One region of the Comamonas kerstersii genome, then DNA from elsewhere that is predicted to be linked to it. Evidence: predicted binding sites of a transcription regulator. Region 1 holds the regulator's gene; each other region holds the start of a gene.
The links. Region 1 encodes sigma-54, which starts transcription at its own class of promoters, with help from an activator protein. Its sites were predicted from a motif close to TGGCANGNAANCTGCTTT; they were not measured.
Positions count from the first base shown of each region.

Region 2: B5M06_RS05795 (pilin) is a predicted target of sigma-54. The motif match lies at 5,042-5,059, and genes of this name have one in related genera.
Region 3: B5M06_RS12245 (urease subunit gamma) is a predicted target of sigma-54. The motif match lies at 3,678-3,695, and genes of this name have one in related genera.

Region 1 covers NZ_CP020121.1:1,425,281-1,432,918, forward strand. The annotation lists gene lptA (lipopolysaccharide transport periplasmic protein LptA) at 1-75, shown strand, start outside; gene lptB (LPS export ABC transporter ATP-binding protein) at 75-845, shown strand; gene B5M06_RS06645 (RNA polymerase factor sigma-54) at 906-2,495, shown strand; gene B5M06_RS06650 (sugar ABC transporter substrate-binding protein) at 2,670-3,614, shown strand; gene B5M06_RS06655 (sugar ABC transporter ATP-binding protein) at 3,624-5,195, shown strand; gene B5M06_RS06660 (ABC transporter permease) at 5,213-6,196, shown strand; gene rbsK (ribokinase) at 6,209-7,120, shown strand; gene rbsD (D-ribose pyranase) at 7,117-7,515, shown strand.
Region 2 covers NZ_CP020121.1:1,226,932-1,234,569, forward strand. The annotation lists gene yddG (aromatic amino acid DMT transporter YddG) at 1-177, opposite strand, end outside; partial or broken gene B5M06_RS05770 (N-acetyl-gamma-glutamyl-phosphate reductase) at 359-787, opposite strand; gene B5M06_RS05775 (CZB domain-containing protein) at 815-1,213, opposite strand; gene argC (N-acetyl-gamma-glutamyl-phosphate reductase) at 1,371-2,303, opposite strand; gene sucC (ADP-forming succinate--CoA ligase subunit beta) at 2,634-3,794, shown strand; gene sucD (succinate--CoA ligase subunit alpha) at 3,816-4,718, shown strand; gene B5M06_RS05795 (pilin) at 5,101-5,571, shown strand; gene moaC (cyclic pyranopterin monophosphate synthase MoaC) at 5,638-6,141, opposite strand; gene B5M06_RS05805 (M48 family metalloprotease) at 6,290-7,638, shown strand, end outside.
Region 3 covers NZ_CP020121.1:2,603,440-2,611,077, forward strand. The annotation lists gene B5M06_RS12225 (gamma-glutamylcyclotransferase family protein) at 50-559, shown strand; gene ureC (urease subunit alpha) at 544-2,262, opposite strand; gene B5M06_RS12235 (urease subunit beta) at 2,262-2,567, opposite strand; gene B5M06_RS12240 (HupE/UreJ family protein) at 2,582-3,199, opposite strand; gene B5M06_RS12245 (urease subunit gamma) at 3,249-3,551, opposite strand; gene B5M06_RS12250 (hypothetical protein) at 3,735-3,938, shown strand; gene urtA (urea ABC transporter substrate-binding protein) at 3,935-5,206, shown strand; gene urtB (urea ABC transporter permease subunit UrtB) at 5,380-6,921, shown strand; gene urtC (urea ABC transporter permease subunit UrtC) at 7,136-7,638, shown strand, end outside.

The DNA.
Region 1 (7,638 bases):
ACTACGCCAGCACCGTCCAGCGCACCTGCACAGACGCTGCAGCCTTCGGATGCACTGAAACTGCAAGGAAACTAATGGCCGAGAAGACCCAAGACACTGCCGCGGTGAGCAAGCTCGAGGCACGGCATCTGGCCAAGTCCTATGGCAGCCGCAAGGTGGTCAAAGACGTGTCCATCACCGTGCAAAAGGGTGAGGTCGTCGGGCTGCTCGGCCCCAACGGCGCGGGCAAGACCACGTCGTTCTACATGATCGTGGGGCTGGTACGCAGCGACGGGGGTGATGTGCTGATTGACGGCCACTCCGTGGGCAATATGCCGATTCACCAGCGCTCGCGCCTGGGTCTGTCCTACCTGCCGCAGGAAGCATCGATCTTTCGCAAACTCAATGTGGAAGACAACGTGCGTGCCGTGCTGGAGCTGCAAAAAGATGCCAGTGGCAAATCGCTGTCGCGCGAAGCCATTGAGCAGCAACTGACCACGCTGCTGCAGGAGCTGCGCGTGGACCACCTGCGCAAGTCGCCTTCGCTGGCGCTGTCCGGTGGTGAGCGCCGCCGCGTGGAGATTGCCCGCGCACTGGCCACGAATCCGCGCTTCATCCTGCTGGATGAGCCGTTTGCCGGTATTGACCCCATCGCCGTGATCGAGATTCAGCGCATCATCAGCTTCCTCAAGGAGCGCGGCATTGGCGTCTTGATTACTGATCACAATGTGCGCGAAACACTGGGCATCTGTGACCACGCGTTCATCATCAGCGATGGCACAGTGCTGGCACAGGGAACGCCGCAGGAGATTGTCGAGAATCCGGATGTGCGCCGGGTATACCTCGGCGAACATTTCCGGATGTAGACCTCCCCTGCAGCGTCATCAATAACAACAAAGGTCGAGAGAGCAAAGAGGGGTACAGCGTTGAAGCCAAGTTTGTCACTGCGGGTCTCACAACATCTGGCGTTGACGCCGCAACTTCAACAATCTATTCGACTGCTGCAGCTGTCGACCCTGGAGCTTTCTCAGGAAGTCGAGCAGATGCTCGACGAAAACCCATTTCTTGAATGGTCTGCCGAAGAGGTCGAACGCGAGGCCTTTGGCGTGGAGCATGCAAATTCCGCGCCAGAGGCGGATGTGCATGCCAGCGACGAAACTTATTTTTCTGTAGCTGACAGCGCCGTATCCACGGGCGCTGAAGGGCAAAAAGATTCAGAAATTCCCGTGGCAGAAGCTGCCGATCTGCCCCAGGACTGGGAGGGCGATGGCAGTGTAGACATGGGGGCGTTGGATGACGCAGAGTGGGGTGGTGAAGCACCGGCACGCGGCAAGCGCAATGAGGACGAGGATGCCCCTTCTGCACTGGAACTGGCCCGCTGCCACGAATCTCTGACGGACCATCTGCACCAGCAGGCACTGTCGCTGCGCCTGTCGGAAGTGCAGCGCTGCGCCCTGCGCTTTCTGATTGAAAACCTCAACGACGACGGCTATCTGGAAGACTCGCTGCAAGAGCTGGCTATTGGCCTGGCAGGCAGTGAAGATGAAGAACAGCTTGAGGAGCTGATGCACCACTTCACGGTGGCGCTGCGTCTGCTGCAGTCGCTGGAACCCGTGGGTGTGGGGGCGCGTGATCTGGCCGAATGCCTGCGCCTGCAGCTGCGCTATCTGCAGGAGCAAGGCGGTGACGACCCTGCGCTGCTGGAAGCCGCCTTGCAGCTGTGTGCCCAGCCGCTGGACATGCTGGCGCGCCGTGATGTGCGCAAGCTCATGCAGGCCTGTGGTCTGCCTGAAAGCCGCGTGCGCGCAGCGCTGGCGCTGATTGCACGGCTGGAGCCCAAGCCCGGGCGGCGCTTTGTGGATGTGGAGCGGCATGTGATCGTGCCCGATGTGATCGTGCAGAAAACGAACCGCAAGGGGGGCGATGGCCTGATGCAGTTCAGCGTGCAGCTCAACCACGATGTGATGCCGCGTCTGCGTGTGCACGAGGTCTATGCCGGTGCGCTGCGCAGCCACAAGGGCAGCGAGGGCCACGCCATGCTGCAGCAGCGCCTGCAGGAGGCGCGCTGGTTCATCAAGAACGTGCAGCAGCGCTTTGACACCATCTTGCGTGTGTCCAAAGCCATTGTGGAGCGGCAGAAAAACTTCTTTATCCACGGTGAGCTGGCCATGCGTCCGCTGGTGCTGCGCGATATTGCGGACGAGCTGGGGCTGCACGAATCCACCATCAGCCGTGTGACGACGGCCAAGTACATGGCCACGCCCCACGGCACCTATGAGCTGAAGTTCTTCTTCGGTTCCGGCCTGGGTACAGAGACGGGCGGCAATGCGTCGAGTACGGCAGTGCGTGCGCTGATCCGCCAGTTTGTGAGTGCAGAGAACCCCAAAAAACCGCTGTCGGACAGCCAGATTGCCGAGATGCTCAAGGAGCAGGGCATCGAATGTGCCCGCCGCACGGTGGCGAAATACCGGGAGGCGCTGAAAATTGCGCCAGCAAATTTGAGAAAAGCGTTGTAAGCGAACGGAGCAACCCGTTAACGCTGTATTGGTTTGCTCGGGGCGATTGGCTAAGCTGGTGAGCGCTCGCTAGAATCGCGCGGATATTACGGTTATTACTTATGCGCTGCCTGCGGGCAGCGTTTTGTTTTTTGCTCGTAACCCAGTTGAGTGCCCTGCGCTCGGAGAACCAATATGCAACAACGTCGTCATACCCTCTTGGCTATCGGTGCAGCCGCACTGGCCGCTTTTGGTGCTTTTGCACCCGCCGTGCATGCGCAGGACAAGCCCAAGGTGGCGCTGGTCATGAAGTCGCTGGCCAATGAGTTCTTCCGCACCATGGAAGACGGTGCCAAGGCACACAACAAGGAGCACGGCAACTACGTGCTGCTGAGCAACGGCATCAAGAACGAGACCGACACCGCAGCCCAGATCAAGATGGTCGAACAGATGGTGGCGCAGAAGGCCGATGCCATCGTGATCGCACCTGCTGACTCCAAGGCGCTGGTGCCCGTGCTCAAGAACGCCGTGGACAAGGGCGTGATCGTGGTGAACATCGACAACCGTCTGGACCCCGAAGCCCTGAAGGAAAAGAACCTGAACATTCCTTTTGTGGGGCCTGACAACCGCTACGGCGCCAAGCTGGTGGGCGACTATCTGGCCCAGCAACTGCAGGCCGGCGACAAGGTCGGCATCATCGAAGGCGTGTCTACCACCACCAATGCACAGCAGCGCACCGCAGGCTTCAAGGACGCCATGGACGCTGCCAAGATGAACATCGTGGGCGTGCAGTCCGGCAACTGGGAAATTGCCAATGGCAACACCGTGGCCGCCGGCATGATGCGTGAGAACCCCGATCTGAAGGCACTGCTGGCTGGTAACGACTCCATGGCTCTGGGTGCTGTGGCCGCCGTCAAGGCTGCGGGCAAGACAGGCAAGGTGCTGGTGGTGGGCTACGACAACATCCAGGCCATCAAGCCTTTGCTCAAGGACGGCCGCGTGCTGGCCACGGCAGACCAGTTTGCTGCCAAGCAGGCGGCTTTCGGTATTGATGTGGCCCTGAAGGCCATCCAGGACAAGACACCCCAGGCCCAGCTGCCTGCTGAAGTCAAAACCGACGTGGTTTTGGTGACGAAGTAAGAGGCAGACATGGCACACCCCACTCCTGCAGACCACGGTCAGGTGGTCATGCGGCTTGAAGGCATCGGCAAGGACTATGGCGATAGCACGGTGCTCGATGGCGTGAGTCTGGACCTGCGCGCTGGCGAGGTGCTGGCGCTGACCGGCGAGAACGGCGCAGGCAAGAGCACATGTTCCAAGATCATGTGCGGCCTGGTGCAGGCATCGCGCGGCCAGATGACGCTGATGGGCAAGCCTTTTGCACCCGTGTCACGTACGGACGCAGAGCGTCAGGGCGTGCGCATGGTGCTGCAGGAGCTGGGGCTGGTAAACACATTGACGGTGGCCGAGAACCTGCTGCTCGACCGCCTGCCCCACCGCTTTGGCCTGGTGGATCGCAAGCGCCTGCACGAAATGGCGCGCGAACAGCTGGCCAAGATGGGGCTGGACCATATCGACCCACGCACCAAGGTGTCCGAGCTGGGCATTGGCATGCAGCAGATGGTGGAAATTGCGCGCAACCTGCGCGATGGCAACCGCGTGCTGGTGCTCGATGAGCCCACGGCCATGCTCACGGCCAAGGAAATTGAACACCTGTTTGCACAGATTGACCTGATGAAGGCGCAGGGCGTGGCGCTGGTCTACGTCTCACACCGTCTGGAAGAACTGCAGCGCGTGGCCGAGCGTGTGGCTGTGCTGCGCGACGGCCGTCTGGTGGATGTGCTGCCCATGCAGGGCCTGTCAGAAGCCACGCTGGTGGAGCGCATGGTCGGCCGCCACGTGGAAACGCTGGATGAAAAGCCCCGCCGCAAGGCCGGCCCCGTGCTGCTGCGTGCAGAAAACATGTGCCGTGGCGATGTGGTCAAGAACGTCAGCCTGGAGCTGCACGCTGGCGAAGTGCTGGGTGTGGCGGGTCTGGTGGGCGCTGGTCGCACCGAACTGCTGCGCCTGCTGTACGGCGCAGACAAGGCAGACAGCGGCTCTATCGAGCTGACCGGCCAGCACCCTGACCAGCAGGCACAGGCCGTGGCACCGAACTGGCGCAGCCCCATGCAGGCCGTGCGCGCCGGTATTGCCCTGATTACGGAAGACCGCAAGGCGCAGGGCTTGCTGCTGCCCCAGTCCATTCGCGTCAATACCTCGCTGAGCCATATGCGCTCCGTGTCCGCAGGTGGCTGGCTCAACCGCAGCCGTGAAGCACAGCTGGCCAAGCAAATGGTGCAGCGCCTGCGTGTGCGCTCCTTTAACGCTGAGCAGTCCGTGGGCACGCTCAGTGGCGGCAACCAGCAGAAAGTGATTTTTGCGCGCTGGCTGCACCGTGACTGCCCCGTGGTGCTGCTGGACGAGCCGACCCGTGGCGTGGACGTGGGTGCGCGCTCTGATCTGTACGCCGAGATCAACACCATGACCCACCAGGGCAAGGCCGTGATGGTGGTGTCCAGCGATCTGCGCGAGCTCATGGAGCTGTGTGACCGCATTGCCGTGATGCACCAGGGCCGCCTGGTGGCGACCTTCGAGCGTGGCCAGTGGTCGCAGCAAGCCTTGCTGGCCGCCGCATTTGGTGACGTTACTGAAGAAACTGCTGCAGCCACTGCGGCCTAAACAACGATTCAATACGCATGTCTTCCCCTGCTTCTCATCCAGAAAAAGTACACAGTCCATGGCGCCAGGAAATGGGCACGTACATCGGCCTGATCGTGGTGCTGATCGCCATGGTGGCGCTGTTCAGCTCGCTGTCGGACTACTTCTTTACCAAGGACACGCTGCTGTCGATCGCCAATGAAATTCCTGCCCTGGCCGTGATGGCCGTGGGCATGACCTTCATTCTGATCATTGCAGGCATTGACCTGTCGGTAGGCTCGGTGCTGGCACTGAGCGCTGCCGCCGCCGCTGCAGCCATGCTGCAGTGGGAGTGGGGCCCCTGGGGCGCAGCCGTGCTGGGTCTGCTCGTGGGCGTGGTCTGCGGCACGATTACCGGCGGTATTTCCGTGGCCTGGCAGCTGCCCAGCTTTATTGTTTCGCTGGGCATGCTCGAAGCCGTGCGTGGCGGGGCCTATCTGGTGACGGATTCGCGCACCCAGTATGTGGGTGATGCCATGGGCGGTCTGGCGACCCCCTGGCTGGGCGGGCTGTCGGCCTCGTTCTTCATTGCCATCGTGGTGGTCATTGTTGGCCAGCTCATCCTCTCGCGCACCGTGTTTGGCCGCTATGTGGTGGGCATTGGCACGAACGAAGAAGCCATGCGTCTGGCCGGTGTGGACCCTCGTCCTATCCGCGTCATCGTGTTTGCGGCCATGGGCTTTCTGGCAGCGTTGGCAGGTCTGATGCAGTCGGCCCGTCTGGAAGCGGCAGATCCCAATGCAGGCGCTGGCATGGAGCTGCAGGTGATCGCAGCCGTGGTGATTGGCGGCACCAGCCTGATGGGTGGCCGTGGCTCGGTGATCAACACCTTCTTTGGTGTGCTCATCATTGCCGTGCTGGAAGCCGGTCTGGCCCAGATTGGTGCCAGCGAGCCCAGCAAGCGCATCATCACCGGCGTGGTGATCGTGGTCGCCGTGGTGGTGGATACCATCCGCCAGCGCCGCGTAGCGCGCAAGCACTAAGCAGGGGGTGCCATGTCTTCCAACAAGACCCGTATCGTGGTGCTGGGCAGCCTGAACATGGACGTGGTGCTGCGCTGCGACACCATGCCCGTGCGCGGTGAAACCGTGCATGCCCAGAGCCTGAGCTACATCCCCGGCGGCAAGGGTGGTAACCAGGCCGTGGCCTGTGCCCGCCACGGAGCACAGGTGGCACTGGTCGGCGCTGTGGGCCGCGATGCCCATGGTGATGAGCTGCGCAACGCGCTGGTGCTGGATGGCATCGATGTCTCGCATGTGGCCGTGCATGACGGCGTGGCGACAGGTTCTGCCGTGGTGATGGTGGAGCAGGATGGCAGCAACCGCATTGCCGTGATTCCCGGTGCGAATGCGCTGGCCGATCTGCCCGCCAGCTTTGCAGAAACTTTGAAAGCCAGCGACTTTCTGGTGGTGCAGTTTGAAACGCCGCTGGACGTGCTGGATCGCGCGATGGCTGTGGCGCATGCAGTGGGCTGCAAGGTGGTGCTCAACCCCTCGCCCGTGAAGGCTGTGCCCAGCGCATGGTGGCCCATGATCGACACCCTGGTGGCGAACGAGCATGAAGCGGCAGAACTGTCTGGCATGGCCGTGACCGATGCGCACAGCGCACTGGCTGCGGCGCAGCATTTCCTGAGCCAGGGTGTGCGTCGTGTGGTGGTCACTTTGGGCAGCCAGGGCGCACTGGCACTGGATGCATCAGGCCATAGCGTGCATCCTGCGCCCAAGGTACAGGTGGTGGATACCACCTCGGCGGGCGACACTTTCCTGGGCACCATGACCACCCGTCTGGGTGAAGGCTGCACGCTGGCGCAAGCCGTGGAATGGGCCATCCAGGCCGCTGCCCTGTGCATTGGCCGTGCCGGTGCACAGCCCTCCATTCCCCAGCGTAGCGAGGTCAAAGCCCCATGAAAAAAACCAAACTCCTGAACGCAGCCCTGTCGCACCTGGTGGCGCAGCTGGGCCATAACGACATGATTGTGGTGGGCGACGCAGGTCTGCCCGTGCCCCCCGGTGTGCCCTGCATTGACCTGGCCGTCATGCGTGGTCTGCCCCGTATCGACCTGGTGCTGGAAGCGCTGGAGAGCGAGATGCAGGTCGAGCGCATGGTGCTGGCCACCGAAACACTGGCTGCCACCGATGGTCAAATGCCTGCCTGGCTGCCTGCCGCCTGGCGCGATCTGCCGGTGGAAGCCGTATCGCACGAAGACTTCAAGCAGCGCAACGCACGGGCGCGTGCCGTCATTCGTACCGGCGAATGCACGCCTTATGCGAATGTGATGCTGGTGGCGGGCGTGGCTTTCTAGGCCCTCGCAACAGTTGTAAAAATATAGCTGCTTGCGCTTGTGTAGATTGGTTTTCGATATCTTTTGTTGTCGAAATGCAGTACTGACAAGCGCAAGCAGCTATTTTTATTTCCAAAGCGGTGC
Region 2 (7,638 bases), 200 kb from region 1:
GACCAGCAGCACAAACGCGGCGCTGACGCTGTAGAACACCGCCGCGCCGCCCAGCGCACCCAGCGCCTCGGCCACGGAGCGCATCAGGCCCACGGTGCTGCTCCAGCAAAGCACGGCCACCAGACCGATCAGGGTGGCACGGCGAATTTCCGGCGAAGAGGCAGTGGCGGCAGTCATGCAAAACCTATAAAAACAAGAGCTGCCAGCGCTTGATAAACAAAGGTTTCAGATACAAAACTATTTGAAACCTCATGCAATCAAGCGCAGGAAGCTATTTATAAAGAAGCGCCCTGCCTGCAAAAAAGCGGCCCGCAGGCCGCTTGATCATGCAAGGCAGATGCCAGTGTAAAACCGCGCTTTACACACCCAGCATCAATTGCAGATTCTGCACGGCAGCGCCGCTGGCACCCTTGCCCAGATTGTCCAGCCGCGCAATCAGCACGGCCTGGCGATGGGTTTCGTTGGCAAACACACGCAGCTCCAGGTGGTTGGTATTGGCCAGCGTATCGGCGGCCAGCTTGTTGTCTTCGGTGGGAGGCAGCACCTTGACCCACTGCGCCGGCGTATTCGTCTTGGCGTAGTGGCTGGCCAGCGCATCGTGCAGGTCCTGTGCCTTGGGTGCGCCGGGCAGCAGGTCCAGGTGCAGGGGCAGCTGCACCAGCATGCCCTGTGCATAGTTACCCACGGCGGGAATGAACACGGGGCGGCGTGTCATGCCGGTGTATTTCAGAATTTCAGGAATGTGCTTGTGCGCCAGGCCCAGACCATAGGCCTCATAAGGCGCGGCACCGCAATCCCCGGCGCCGATTGTGAATTACTCGTCTGCCGCTTCTTCGGCAAGAGCTTTGAGCATGCGCAGGTCACGCACCACTTCAGCCGATTGCTGGGTAAACTGCACGTCCAGCATCTTGTTAGCCTCTTCGGTCTTGCCTGCCTGTGCCAGTGCCACCACGTTGGATGCAGCGTAGTGGAACATCTTGTGATGCCCTTGCAGGGCCGTGAAGCCCGGGAAGTTCCCCAGCTTGGCCTTCCCTGCGCCGTGAATCCACTTGCCGAGATCGCAGCGGTCGTCAAAGCAGATCTCCTCTGCGACGAACTTCTCGGTGGAGCGACCGTCCAGGAACGCTTGCAGACGGTATTTCCAGTTTTCGTGGGAGGCGATAGCCATGTCGATGTCAACCGTGTTGACGATTTTTGCAATGTGAGAAACCATCTCCTTCTTCGGGGATGCGCCTACACCAAAAAACCGCGCCAGAAGACCAAAAGCCATATTGTCACCTTGTAAAAATAAGTAAATTCATAGGTGGTACTAAGAGAAGGTTCGATCTCTGTCAAACCACCTTCGGGAAAATCTCCACATAGGCGGGGGGTCAAATTCCCAGCATCAATTGCAGATTCTGCACGGCAGCGCCGCTGGCACCCTTGCCCAGATTGTCCAGCCGCGCAATCAGCACGGCCTGGCGATGGGTTTCGTTGGCAAACACACGCAGCTCCAGGTGGTTGGTATTGGCCAGCGTATCGGCGGCCAGCTTGTTGTCTTCGGTGGGAGGCAGCACCTTGACCCACTGCGCCGGCGTATTCGTCTTGGCGTAGTGGCTGGCCAGCGCATCGTGCAGGTCCTGGGCCTTGGGCGCGCTGGGCAGCAGGTCCAGGTGCAGGGGCAGCTGCACCAGCATGCCCTGTGCATAGTTACCCACGGCGGGAATGAACACGGGGCGGCGTGTCATGCCGGTGTATTTCAGAATTTCAGGAATGTGCTTGTGCGCCAGGCCCAGACCATAGGCCTCATAAGGCGCGGCACTGCCAGCCTCGTACGCCTCAATCATGCTGCGGCCACCGCCGGTGTAGCCAGACACCGATGGCAGGGCCACGGGGTAGTCCGCAGGCATCAGCCCTGCATCCACCAGCGGGCGCAGCAGCGCAATCGCGCCTGTGGCGTAGCAGCCGGGGTTGGATACGCGGGTGGCGGTCTTCACCGCTTCAAGCTGGCCGGCGCACAGCTCAGGGAAACCATAGACCCAGTCCGGCGCCACGCGGTGGGCGGTAGATGCATCAATGATCTTGATGGCGCGGCCGGTTTCTGCGGTGATGCTGTCGACCAGCGCCACCGTCTCGCGTGCGGCATCGTCGTGCAGACACAGGATGACCAGATCCACCTCGGCAATCAGCGCCCGCTTGGCCGCGGGGTCCTTGCGCAACTCGGGCGCAATGCTGACCAGTTCCACACCAGCCATACCCTGCAAGCGGTCACGAATCTGCAGACCCGTGGTGCCAGCTTCGCCATCAATAAAGACTTTGGACATTGTTCAATGCTCCCGCGCTTCTTGGCGCATCGTAGGTTCATGCCGCAATTGCGACGCCATCAAATAAACGGATTGTCGCTGCTGCGGGCGGGGTGCAGCGCAAAAACTGCGGCTCCTGCCGTTTTTCAGGGGGCGTTTGTGGCCTTCCGGGCCAGCCTTGGTGCGGCTTGATCTACGTATGCCAATACGTATATCCCGTGAAACAAAGCACTTTTTGCCGACTTGTCAGCATGGTACATTCGCCGATTGCCATGTCATACGAGCCCGGCTCCGCATGCCCAGGCAGCAGGAAAACGGGCATTTTTCCTCCGTTTCAGAGAGACAAGACTCATGAAGATTCATGAATACCAAGGCAAGGAAATCTTGCGTCAATTCGGCGTGCCAGTTCCCCGTGGCATTCCGGCTTTCACCGTCCAGGAAGCTGTAGAGGCAGCACAGAAGCTGGGCGGCCCCGTGTGGGTGGTGAAGGCGCAGATCCATGCCGGCGGCCGCGGCAAGGGCGGCGGCGTCAAGGTGGCAAAGACCATTGAGGACGTGAAGGCCCTGTCCGAGCAAATCCTCGGCATGCAGCTGGTGACCCACCAGACTGGCCCTGAAGGCCAGAAGGTGCGCCGTCTGTACATCGAAGAAGGTGCAGACATCAAGAACGAACTGTATGTGTCGCTGGTGACCGACCGCGCCACACAGAAGGTGGCACTGATCGCTTCCAGCGAAGGCGGTATGGACATCGAGGAAGTGGCCCACTCCACGCCCGAGAAGATCATCACCGAGATGATCGACCCCCTGACCGGCATCACCGAAGCCCAGTCGCGCAAGGTGGCTGCGGCCATCGGTCTGGAAGGCAAGTCCATCGACCAGGCCGTAGAGTTGTTCGCCAACATCTACAAGTGCTACATGGACACCGACGCTTCGCTGGTGGAAATCAACCCCCTGAACTGCGACTCCAACGGCAACCTGATGGCCCTGGACGCCAAGTTCAACTTCGACTCCAACGCCCTGTTCCGCCACCCCGAAATCGTGGCCCTGCGCGACCTGGACGAAGAAGACCCCGCAGAAATCGAAGCCTCCAAGTTCGACCTGGCCTACATCTCTCTGGACGGCAACATCGGCTGCCTGGTGAACGGCGCGGGCCTGGCCATGGCCACCATGGACACCATCAAGCTGTTCGGCGGCGAGCCCGCCAACTTCCTGGACGTGGGCGGCGGCGCAACGGCCGAGAAGGTGACCGAAGCCTTCAAGATCATGCTCAAGAACCCCAAGGTCAAGGGCATTCTGGTCAACATCTTCGGCGGCATCATGAAGTGCGACACCATCGCCACCGGCGTGGTCACCGCCTGCAAGGCCGTGAACCTGAGCGTGCCACTGGTCGTGCGCATGAAGGGCACCAACGAAGAGCTGGGCAAGCAAATCCTGGCCGAATCCGGTCTGCCCATCATCGCAGCCGACACCATGGCTGAAGCTGCTACCAAGATTGTTGCTGCCGTCAAGTAAAACGCCCCCGGAGATAAAAACATGTCGATCTTTATCAACAAAGACACCAAAGTCATCACCCAGGGCATTACCGGCAAGACCGGTCAATTCCACACCGAAAAGTGCCAGGAATACGCCAACGGCAAGAACTGCTTCGTCGCCGGTGTGAACCCCAAGAAGGCGGGCGAGCGCATTTTTGACATCCCCATCTACGGCTCCGTCAAGGACGCAGCCAAGGAAACTGGCGCCACCGTCTCCGTGATCTACGTGCCCCCAGCAGGCGCCGCTGCCGCCATCTGGGAAGCCGTGGAAGCCGATCTGGACCTGGCCATCTGCATCACCGAAGGCATCCCCGTGCGCGACATGCTGGAAGTGCGCAACAAGATGAAGGCCAAGGAAGCCGCGGGCGGCAAGAAGACCCTGCTGCTGGGCCCCAACTGCCCCGGCCTGATCACGCCAGACGAAATCAAGATCGGCATCATGCCCGGCCACATCCACAAGAAGGGCCGCGTGGGCGTGGTGTCCCGCTCCGGCACGCTGACCTACGAAGCCGTGGCACAGCTGACCGAACTGGGCATTGGCCAGTCCACTGCTGTTGGTATTGGTGGTGACCCCATCAACGGTCTGAAGCACATCGACGTGATGAAGGCCTTCAACGACGACCCCGACACCGATGCCGTGATCATGATCGGCGAAATCGGCGGCCCCGACGAAGCCGAAGCCGCCCGCTGGTGCAAGGAACACATGACAAAGCCCGTGGTGGGCTTTATCGCCGGTGTGACCGCCCCTCCCGGCAAGCGCATGGGCCACGCCGGCGCGCTGATCTCCGGCGGCGCTGACACGGCCGACGCCAAGCTGGCCATCATGGAAGAGTGCGGTTTCACCATCACCCGCAACCCCTCCGAAATGGGCCGCCTGCTGCAAGGCCTGCTGAAGAAGGCCTAAGCCCTCTCAGCCAGCTCGCAGTGATCTGCTGCGGGCATCAAGCAAAAAGCCAGCCTCTTGAGGCTGGCTTTTTGGTTGCTGCTTTCAAAGATATAGCTGCTTGCGCCGGTTATTTCTTGGTTTCCAAGTTATTTATATTGCAAAGCACCGTATATCAAGCGCAAGGTGCTCCTGAAAATAGAGTTTATGCATGCGAGGTGGCGGAAATCCAGTGAATGACAAAAGTGTTATGCCGCTTGATACAAGTCATGCAGAAAATTACATTCCACGCCCGTTTGCAACCAAAGTTTGCAATTCCCCGGGGTTGGTACGTAGGAATTCGCTGGCACGCGACTTGCTCTATGGATGACGTCAATTTCATCCACAGAGAGAGGAGCTTTCTATGAAGCGCACAATGCAACAGGGCTTTACCTTGATTGAACTGATGATCGTGGTGGCGATTATTGGTATTTTGGCGGCTGTGGCACTGCCTGCTTATCAGGACTATGTTGCTAGAGCTCAGGCTACTGAGGGGGTCTCCTTGGCAAGTGGCCTCAAGACTAATATGTCTGAGATTTTTGCAAATACAGGAACGTGTCCAGCTAACACTGATGCTGCTGCTGCTGCCGTAGGACTTCCAACAGATACAGATGTCAACGGAAAATATGTTCTGAAAGTGACTACTGGCGGGACTGCTACAGCAGCTGGTGGATGTACAATTGTTGCGACCTTTAAAGGTACAGGTGTAGCTACTCCACTGGTAAATGGAACCATTACTTTGACCCTGTCCAATGCAGACAATGGATCTTTTAATTGGGCTTGCACATCTGGTATAGCTCAGAAATACTTGCCTAATGGCTGTACCAAAGTTTAATTAGATTTAGAAATGCTGCCATTTCGGCAGCATTTCTTTTTTAGTTTTATGTGTGAGGTGGAGTAATTATTTTAAATAATTCGCTAAATTATAAGACTTCCCCCCCCGTTTTTCTACGACCCTCACCCCCTCCATCACCATCCCCTTATCCACCGCCTTGCACATGTCATAAATGGTCAGCAAGGCAATTTGTACGGCCGTCAGCGCTTCCATTTCCACCCCGGTCTTGCCATAGGTTTCCACCGTGGCTTCACAGCGCACCGCGTTGTCTTCAGGCAGCAATTCAAAATCCACGGCCACGCGGGTCAGTGCCAGGGGGTGGCACAGCGGAATCAGGTGGCTGGTCTGCTTGGCGGCCATGATGCCGGCAATGCGTGCAATGCCCAGCACATCGCCCTTTTTGGCCGTGCCTTTCTGGATGATGTCCAGGGTTGCGGGCTGCATGACGATGCGGCCTTCGGCCACGGCCACGCGGTGGGTGGGTTGCTTGGCGCCTACGTCCACCATATGCGCCTGGCCGTGGGCGTCAAAGTGGGTCAGTCCGTCGTTGGGGAGGTGGTGTTCGCTCATCTTTGATTCTGTGTCGTTCGCTACAGGGAGGCGCAGATGTCAGACAGCTTTGCGTATGGCATGTAAAGCTGGGAACATGGGCGCAATGCAGGCATCATAAGAGTCTGTTCTTGTCACAGAGGGCCTTGTGCCTTTGCCCGCTATTGCCATGAAGCCATTTTCCTTCGCCCTTTCGCCGCTGCGCAGTGCCTTGCTGGCTGCGGTGCTGTGTCTGCCCGGTGTGGGCTATATGGCTGGTGCACAGGCCCAGCTGGCCCTGCCCAGCATGGGCGATGGCGCAGACCTGACGGCCAGCGAAGAGCGCAGGCTGGGCGACAGCATCATTGCCTCGCTCTACCGCGACCCGGACTATATCGACGACCCGCAGCTGCACGCCTATGTGCTCAGCGTCTGGGAGCCACTGGTGAAAGCGGCGCGTGAGCGCGGCAATCTGTCGGAGGAAATCAGCGAGCGCTTTGCCTGGGAGATTTTGCTGGGCCGGGACAAGAGCATTAACGCCTTTGCCCTGCCTGGTGGCTATCTGGGGGTGCACCTGGGGCTGATTGGTGCGGTAAGCAGCAGCGATGAACTGGCCACGGTGATGGCCCACGAGCTCACGCACGTGACGCAGCGCCACATTGCGCGCATGTTCGGGCAGGAGAAGAAGAACATGCCCATCATGATTGCCAGCATGGTGCTGGGCGCGCTGGCGGCCAGCAAGAGCCCGGATGCGGCCAATGCCCTGATTGTGGGCGGGCAGGCGGCCACGATTCAGAACCAGCTGGGCTTTTCGCGCGACATGGAGCGCGAGGCCGACCGCATTGGCTACACCTTGCTGGAGCCCGCAGGTTTTGCACCGCAGGGCGCCGTGAGCATGTTTGAAAAACTGCAGCACGCCAGCCGCCTGAATGACAACGGCAGCTGGCCTTATCTGCGCACCCACCCGCTGACCACCGAGCGTATTGCCGACATGCACAGCCGCGTGCCCCAGGGCAAGAACCAGCCGCCCCAGCCCACGCTGGAGCATGCGCTGATGGCGGGGCGTGCACGCGTGCTCAGCCGCCCCGGCGTTGATACTTTGCGCCAGTGGGTCAAGCTGCCGGACATGCCGGAATTTGCCCAGCGCAATGCGCGGGAGCAGGCGGCTGCGCTGTATGTGGCCGTGCTCAGCCAGATGGAACTCAAGGACTGGCGCGCTGCACGTGCGCTCTGGAGCAGGCTGGATGCCCTGGTGCAGCCCTCTGGCGACAAGGCCGGCATCCAGCAGGTGCAATGGCTGGGGGCGGAGCTGGAGCTGGAGGACAAGCAGCCGCAGGCTGCGCTGCAATTGCTGGGCCATCCAGACTTGCGCGGTGACTTGCCACGCCCGGCCATGCTGCTGGGCAGCCGCGCCCTGCTGGCGCTGGGCCAGCCTGCCGTGGTCAGTGACCGGCTGCAGACCTGGGTGGCCGAGCATCCGCATGATGCGGCGGCGTGGCGCCTGCTGGCACAGGCCTGGTATGCACAGCGCGAGGATTT
Region 3 (7,638 bases), 1.2 Mb from region 1:
GCGAATCGTGCATCTCGCACGGTTTTCATCACTTGATAGCATGACAGACATGTCAACCCCTTTTGCACTTTCTTCGGTGGCTGCAACGGACTGGCAGCCTTGTGGTGTGGGCCATGTGGCGGTGTACGGGACCTTGCGTGCCGGTGGCATCAACGACATTGCACGGTTGCGTCCGGGCATTGCCTGCATAGGGCGCACCACGCTCACAGGCACTTTGCATGATCTGGGCTACTACCCGGGCCTGCAGCTGGTAGGCACGCAGCAGGTGCTGGCAGAGGTGTATCCGCTTGATGCGGCGCTGGAACAGGCCCTCGATGGCATCGAAGGCCTGTGGCCCACCGATGTGGGCGAATACACCAAACGCATTCTGACCGTGCCTGTGGCGCTGACCGGTGGCGGCACACAGATGATGGCCGTGCTGGTCTATGAAGCCTTGCCCACCACGGTGCAGCATGCGCCTGTGGTGCCTGCCAGCGACTGGCTGGCCTGGTATGCGGGCAAGGGTGTTCAGCATCCTGGTACGGCCTTTACGCTCAACACACTTCAGAACAGGAAGTAGCGCTGGGCCATGGGCAGGCTCCTTGCTGGTTCACAGGTCAGGAGCTGCCCGTCCGCACGCACGGCATAAGTCTGTGCATCCACTTCCATGCGTGGCGCCAGATCGTTGTGGATCATGTGCTGCTTTTGCACGCCGCGAATGCCTTTGACGGCGGACAGCGTTTTGTGCAGCCCAAAGCGTTCCCTAATGCCTGCGGCCAAACCAGCTTGCGAAACAAACGTCAGCGAGGTCTTGGCAATGGCGCCACCGAATGCACCAAACATGGGACGGTAGTGCACAGGCTGGGGCGTGGGAATGGAGGCATTCGGATCACCCATGGCGGCCATGGCGATGAAGCCACCCTTGAGAATGCAAAAGGGCTTGACGCCAAAAAATGCAGGCTTCCAGATCACGAGATCGGCCCACTTGCCCACTTCAATGCTGCCTACTTCGTGGCTGATGCCGTGGGCGATTGCGGGGTTGATGGTGTACTTGGCGATGTAGCGCTTGACGCGGAAGTTGTCGTGCCGCGCGCTGTCGCCTTGTAGTTGGCCGCGCTGCTGCTTCATCTTGTGGGCGGTTTGCCAGGTGCGCAGAATCACTTCCCCCACACGGCCCATGGCCTGGCTGTCGGAGCTGAACATGCTGATGGCACCAATGTCGTGCAGGATGTCTTCGGCCGCAATCGTTTCCTTGCGGATACGGCTTTCGGCAAAGGCCAGGTCTTCGGCAATGCTGGCGTCCAGGTGGTGGCAGACCATCAGCATGTCCACGTGCTCGTCCAGCGTGTTGATGGTGTAGGGGCGCGTGGGGTTGGTTGAAGACGGTAGCACATTGGCTTCACCCACCACTTTCAGAATGTCCGGTGCATGGCCGCCGCCCGCGCCTTCGGTGTGGAAGGTGTGGATGGTGCGGCCCTTGAACGCTGCCACCGTGTCTTCCACAAAGCCAGACTCATTGAGCGTGTCGGTGTGGATGGCCACCTGGGTGTCGGTTTCCTCAGCCACATCCAGACAGTTGCTGATGGCCGCAGGCGTGCTGCCCCAGTCTTCGTGGAGTTTGAGGCCAATGGCACCGGCGGCAATCTGCTCATGCAGCCCTGCTGGCAGCGCCGCATTGCCCTTGCCCAGAAAACCCAGGTTCATGGGGAAGGCGTCCGCGGCCTGCAGCATGCGCTCCATATTCCAGGGGCCAGGCGTGCAGGTGGTGGCAAAAGTACCTGTGGCCGGGCCCGTGCCGCCGCCGATCATGGTGGTCACACCACTGGTGAGCGCTTCTTCAATCTGCTGGGGTGCGATGAAGTGGATGTGGGTGTCGATGCCGCCGGCGGTGACGATGTTGCCCTCGCAGGAGATGATTTCCGTACCCGGGCCAATGATGATGTCCACGCCCGGCTGCGTGTCAGGATTGCCGGCCTTGCCAATGGCTGCAATGCGCCCGTCCTTCAAGCCGATGTCGGCTTTGACAATGCCCCAGTGGTCCACGATCAGCGCATTGGTCAGTACCGTGTCCATGGCGCCTTGTTCCCGTGAGCGCTGGCTTTGTGCCATGCCATCGCGAATGGTCTTGCCGCCGCCAAACTTCACTTCCTCGCCATAGCCGCCCGCGTTCAGGGTGAAGTCTTTCTCCACTTCGATCAGCAAGTCGGTATCTGCCAGCCGCACGCGGTCGCCCACGGTGGGGCCAAAGGTTTCGGCGTAGGCGCGTCGGTCCATGCTAGCCATCACAAATCTCCTTGCACCAGGCCGCGAAAGCCATAGGCCTTGCGGTTGCCTGCCAGATCAATCAGTTCCACCGTGCGCTGCTGGCCCGGCTCAAAGCGCACGGCCATGCCGCTGGCAATGTTCAGGCGCTTGCCGTGGGCTGCCTGGCGGTCAAATTCCAGGCCTGCATTGGTCTCGGCAAAGTGATAGTGCGAGCCAACCTGAATCGGGCGGTCGCTGGCGTTCTTGACCACCAGCGTCAGAGTTGGGCGACCGGGGTTGAGGACGTGTACGCCCTCATCGACCAAGATTTCTCCGGGAATCATGGCAAGCCCTTTCTTCAAGCCAGACGGGTCAGCATGAAGGCGCCCAGCGCAGCGGTCAGGCCGCCAGCCACTTTGGCCAAAGTCTGAAAGCGCCGCATGACTTGGTGGCCCACTGCCATGCCAGCCAGGTGCAAGATGGCAGAGCCTGCGGCCATGCCCACGATGACGCCCGCTGCAGGGGCCAAGGACTCTTCAAATAGCTCATAGCCGTGGGCTGCGCCGTGGAAGAAGGCAAACACGCCCACCAGGCCAGCTGCCGCACCTGCGGCCATCTTCTGCTGCACCATCACGAGCAGCCCCAGCACCAGCACGGAGGCAGCAATCATGGGCTCGATCGCAGGGATTTGCAGACCAGCAAAACCTGCCAGGCAGCCTGCAACCAAGAGTGCCACAAAGCCTGCAGGCGCGGCCCAGGCCTTGCCTGACTTGCCAAAGGCCAGTGCACTCCAGGCACCGACTGCCAGCATGGCGGCCAGGTGGTCGGCACCGCCAAAGGGGTGGGCAATGGCGTGGGTGAAGCTGTCCAGAAAAGTATGGTGGCCGCCGCCATCACTGCCCACATGGGCGAGGGCGGTCAGAGGCAGGGCTGCAGCTGTGGCAACGGAAGCGGCAATCAGGTGTTTAGTTTTCATAGCTGTTAGCGCAGATGGGATAAGGGCTGGAGGCCAAAAAGGCTTGTAATCAAACAATGGGTTCGTGCACCGTGACCAGCTTGGTGCCGTCTGGGAAGGTGGCTTCGATCTGGATGTCGGGAATCATTTCAGGCACACCGTCCATGACGTCCTCACGCGTCAGCACGGTGCGGCCTTCACTCATGAGTTGGGCTACGGTCTTGCCATCGCGTGCGCCTTCCATCACAAAGGCGCTGATCAGGGCCACGGCTTCGGGGTAGTTCAGCTTCAGGCCTCGGGCCTTGCGGCGTTCGGCCAGCAGGGCTGCGGTAAAGATCAGCAGCTTGTCTTTTTCTCTTGGCGTCAATTCCATTACAGCTTCCTTAATGGGTCCGAGCAGTCGGCTGCGCCGACTGACCGCGGGGAGTTAATTCCATCGTTTCGATTCCCTCGTCGGTAGACGTATTGGTGTGGGGCATCTGTGCCCCTTGCTATGCAATCTGCAAGAGGCGTGCCAAGCGCTGTTGTGGTGCGTGGCGTTGTCTTTTTTGGTGCCATGACTGGACGCGCTCTGGATGTGCCCGTGGCGCAGTTGGTGCGTCTGCGTTCTGTTGTGGTGCATCGCTGGATGGGGCGCACCAATAGCGTGAATTGCATGGATTGGACTGAAAGTGGCACACCGCTTGCTTTGAAGTGCAGCAAGCTGGTCAGGGAGGCCAGCGAATACTTCATACAGCCCATTGAGGAGCACTTTCCATGACCCAGCGTCGTTTCACTTTGAAGTCTTTGGCTGCTGCTGCAGCTGTTGCAGGTTTGGGTTTTACTGGTCTGGCTGCACAGGCGGCAGACACCATCAAGGTGGGTGTGCTGCATGCACTGTCGGGCACCATGGCCATTTCGGAAACTGCGCTCAAGGACATGGCCCTGATGACCATTGAGGAAATCAACGCCAAGGGCGGTGTGCTGGGCAAGAAGCTGGAGCCTGTGGTGATTGACACCGCCTCCAACTGGCCGCTGGCGGCAGAAAAGGCCAAGCAGCTGATCAGCCAGGACAAGGTGGCTGTGACCTTTGGCTGCTGGACTTCGGTGTGCCGCAAGTCCGTGCTGCCCGTCTATGAAGAAAACAACGCCCTGCTGTTCTACCCCGTGCAGTACGAAGGCGAAGAGCTGAGCAAGAATGTGTTCTACACCGGCGCAGCGCCCAACCAGCAGGCCATTCCCGCCGTGGAATACCTGATGAGCGAAGACGGTGGTGCTGCCAAGCGCTGGGTGCTGCTGGGCACAGACTATGTCTACCCCCGCACAGCCAACAAGATCCTGCGTGCCTTCCTGAAGTCCAAGGGTGTGGATGACAAGGACATCATGGAGGCCTACACCCCCTTCGGCCACAGCGACTACCAGACCATCGTGGCGGACATCAAGAAGTTCTCTGCCGGTGGCAAGACAGCGGTGATCTCCACCATCAATGGCGACTCCAACGTGCCTTTCTACAAGGAACTGGGCAATGCGGGCCTGAAGGCCACCGATGTACCCGTGGTGGCTTTCTCCGTGGGTGAGGAAGAGCTGCGCGGTCTGGACCCCAAGCCGCTGGTGGGTCATCTGGCTTCGTGGAACTACTTCATGAGCGTGAAGAACCCCACCAACGAAGCCTGGATCAAGCAGTGGAGCGACTACGCCAAGGCCAAGAACCTGCCTGGCCAGTCCACCAAGCCTCTGACCAATGACCCCATGGAAGCCACCTACGTGGGCATCAACATGTGGAAGCAGGCCGTGGAAAAGGCCAAGAGCACCGATCCGGACAAGGTGATTGCCGCCATGGCGGGCCAGACCTTCCAGGCACCCAGCGGCTATGTGCTGACCATGGACCCCAAGAACCACCACCTGCACAAGCCTGTGCTGATTGGCGAGATCAAGGCTGACGGCCAGTTTGACGTGGTGTGGCAGACCAAGGGCCCGATCAAGGCCCAGCCCTGGAGCCCTTTCATTGAAGGCAACGACAAGAAGAAGGACGAGCCAGAGAAAAAGTAAGCGCTGCAAACACCGAATCTGGCACAGCTGTTGCAAGGCTGTGTCAGACCCGGAATCTCTGTTGCAAGGGCCCGTCCGGAGTGACGGGCTTTTTGTTGATTGGACTGCTTATGTTTTTACCTCTCTTGCGCCTTATCAGGCCCTGGCTGGGAGCTGCCATAGCGGCTGCCGCCATGAGCCAGCTGCCGGCCCATGCGCTCACGGCGGAACAAGCCCTGGCCATGGCCGATGGCGACAACAACAGCCGTATTGCGGCCATGCAGGACGCTGTCGCCCATGGTGACGCTGCCCGCGTGGCGCAGTTTCTGAATGCCCTGCGTGATGGCGAAGTGCAGCATGGCGAAGGCCGTGCTTTCATCGTGCGTGGTGGTGCGGCCATCGACCCTGTCAGCGGCACTGCTACCAGTCTGCCTGCGGCGGCAGAAGACGCACGCACCAACAACCGCCTGCGCCGTGAAATTGCCAATGCGCTGGCAGAACTGAATTTGTGGGTGGGCACAGACAGCGAGCGCCTGGAAGCTGCGCGCGCCATGCTCAAGGGCGCCAACCCGGATCGCCTTGCCACGCTGGAAAAGGCGCTGGCACAGGAAAAACATGAAGCGGTGCGTGCAGAGCTGGAACTGGCACGCTCTGCCGCCTTGCTGGGCAGTGCCGACGCAGCGCAGCGCATGGCAGCAGCCGTGCAGCTGGCGCAAAAAGCCTCACCGCAGACACGCCTGCTGCTCAACGAACAGTTATCCAGCGAGCAGGATGACAAGGTCAAGGCAGCCCTCAAGCGTGCGCTGGCTGAAGTAGAAGACAAGCTGGCCTGGGGCGAGCGCCTTGGGGTTGCTTTCACCGGCGTGAGTCTGGGCTCCATCTTGCTGCTGGTGGCGCTGGGGTTGGCCATCACCTACGGCCTGATGGGTGTGATCAACATGGCCCACGGCGAGCTGATGATGATTGGCGCCTATGCCACCTTTGTGGTGCAGGGCGTATTCCGCAGCTATCTGCCCGATTTTTTTGACTGGTATTTGCTGGCTGCCGTGCCTGTGGCCTTCATGGCTTCGGCCCTGGTGGGCGCGGTGCTGGAGCGTGGCGTGCTGCGTTTCCTCTACGGCCGTCCGCTGGAGACGCTGCTGGCCACCTGGGGCATTTCGCTGGTGCTGATGCAGCTGGTGCGCAGCGTCTTTGGTGCCCAAAACGTGGCCGTGGAAAACCCCGTGTGGATGAGCGGCGGCTGGCAGGTGCTGCCCAATCTGACACTGCCGTTCAACCGCCTGATCATCATTGCCTTTGCCTTTGCGGTGCTGGCAGGGGTGGCCTACATCATCGCCAGAACACGCATGGGTCTGTTTGTGCGCGGTGTGACGCAAAACCGCCCGATTGCCTCGTGCATGGGCGTGAACACCGCACGCGTGGACACCATGGCCTTCGCACTGGGCAGCGGCATTGCCGGGCTGGCGGGCTGCGCGCTGAGCCAGGTGGGCAATGTGGGGCCGGACCTGGGGCAGAGCTACATCGTGGACTCGTTCATGGTGGTGGTGCTCGGCGGCGTGGGCCAGCTGGCTGGCACGGTGTATGCCGCGCTGGGGCTAGGCATTCTCAACAAGTTCCTCGAAGGCTGGACCGGTGCGGTGCTGGCCAAGATCGCGGTGCTGGTTTTCATCATTGCTTTCATCCAGAAGCGGCCCCAAGGCATCTTCGCGATGAAGGGACGCAGCGCGGAAACATGAAACACCCCCTGAATCGCTTTGCCCACGTGCAGCCACCAGAGGCGGCTGCTCTTCGTTGCCGTCCAAGCCTGCGCAGGCAGGCTTGGAGCCGCGGCACTCAGCCCCCTTTCTCGCTGTGCGAGAAGCGGAACGACAGCCTCGCTGCGGGGCGGCCCTTGCTCGCTGTCTCTGGCGAATGTGGGTTGCGTTATGCGCATGCTGAAGGAACCAAGTTATGAATGCTTCAACAACATTAAAGAGCAGCGTATTTGTGCCGGTGGAATTGCCCGATCGCAAGCCGCTGCTGAGCAAGGCGGGCTGGTCCGCCTTTATGGTGGCGCTGATCGTGGTCTGCGCTGTAGCGCCGGTGCTCAACCTCTGGGTGCCAGAGGGCAGTGCGCTCCACCTGTCTGACTATGCCGTGCGGCTGCTGGGCAAGATCATGTGCTTTGCCATCTGCGCACTGGCCATGGACTTGATCTGGGGCTACACCGGCATTCTGAGTCTGGGCCACGGCCTGTTCTTTGCGCTGGGTGGCTATGTGATGGGCATGTACCTGAGCCGCCAGTCGGCCGGGCCGGATGCGCTGCCTGCCTTCATGACGTTTCTGGCATGGAAGGAGCTGCCCTGGTTCTGGGCGCTGTCCGACAGCTTTATCGCCACCTTCATCCTGATCTTTGCCGTGCCCGGCCTCGTGGCCTTTGTGTTCGGCTGGTTTGCCTTCCGCTCGCGCATCAA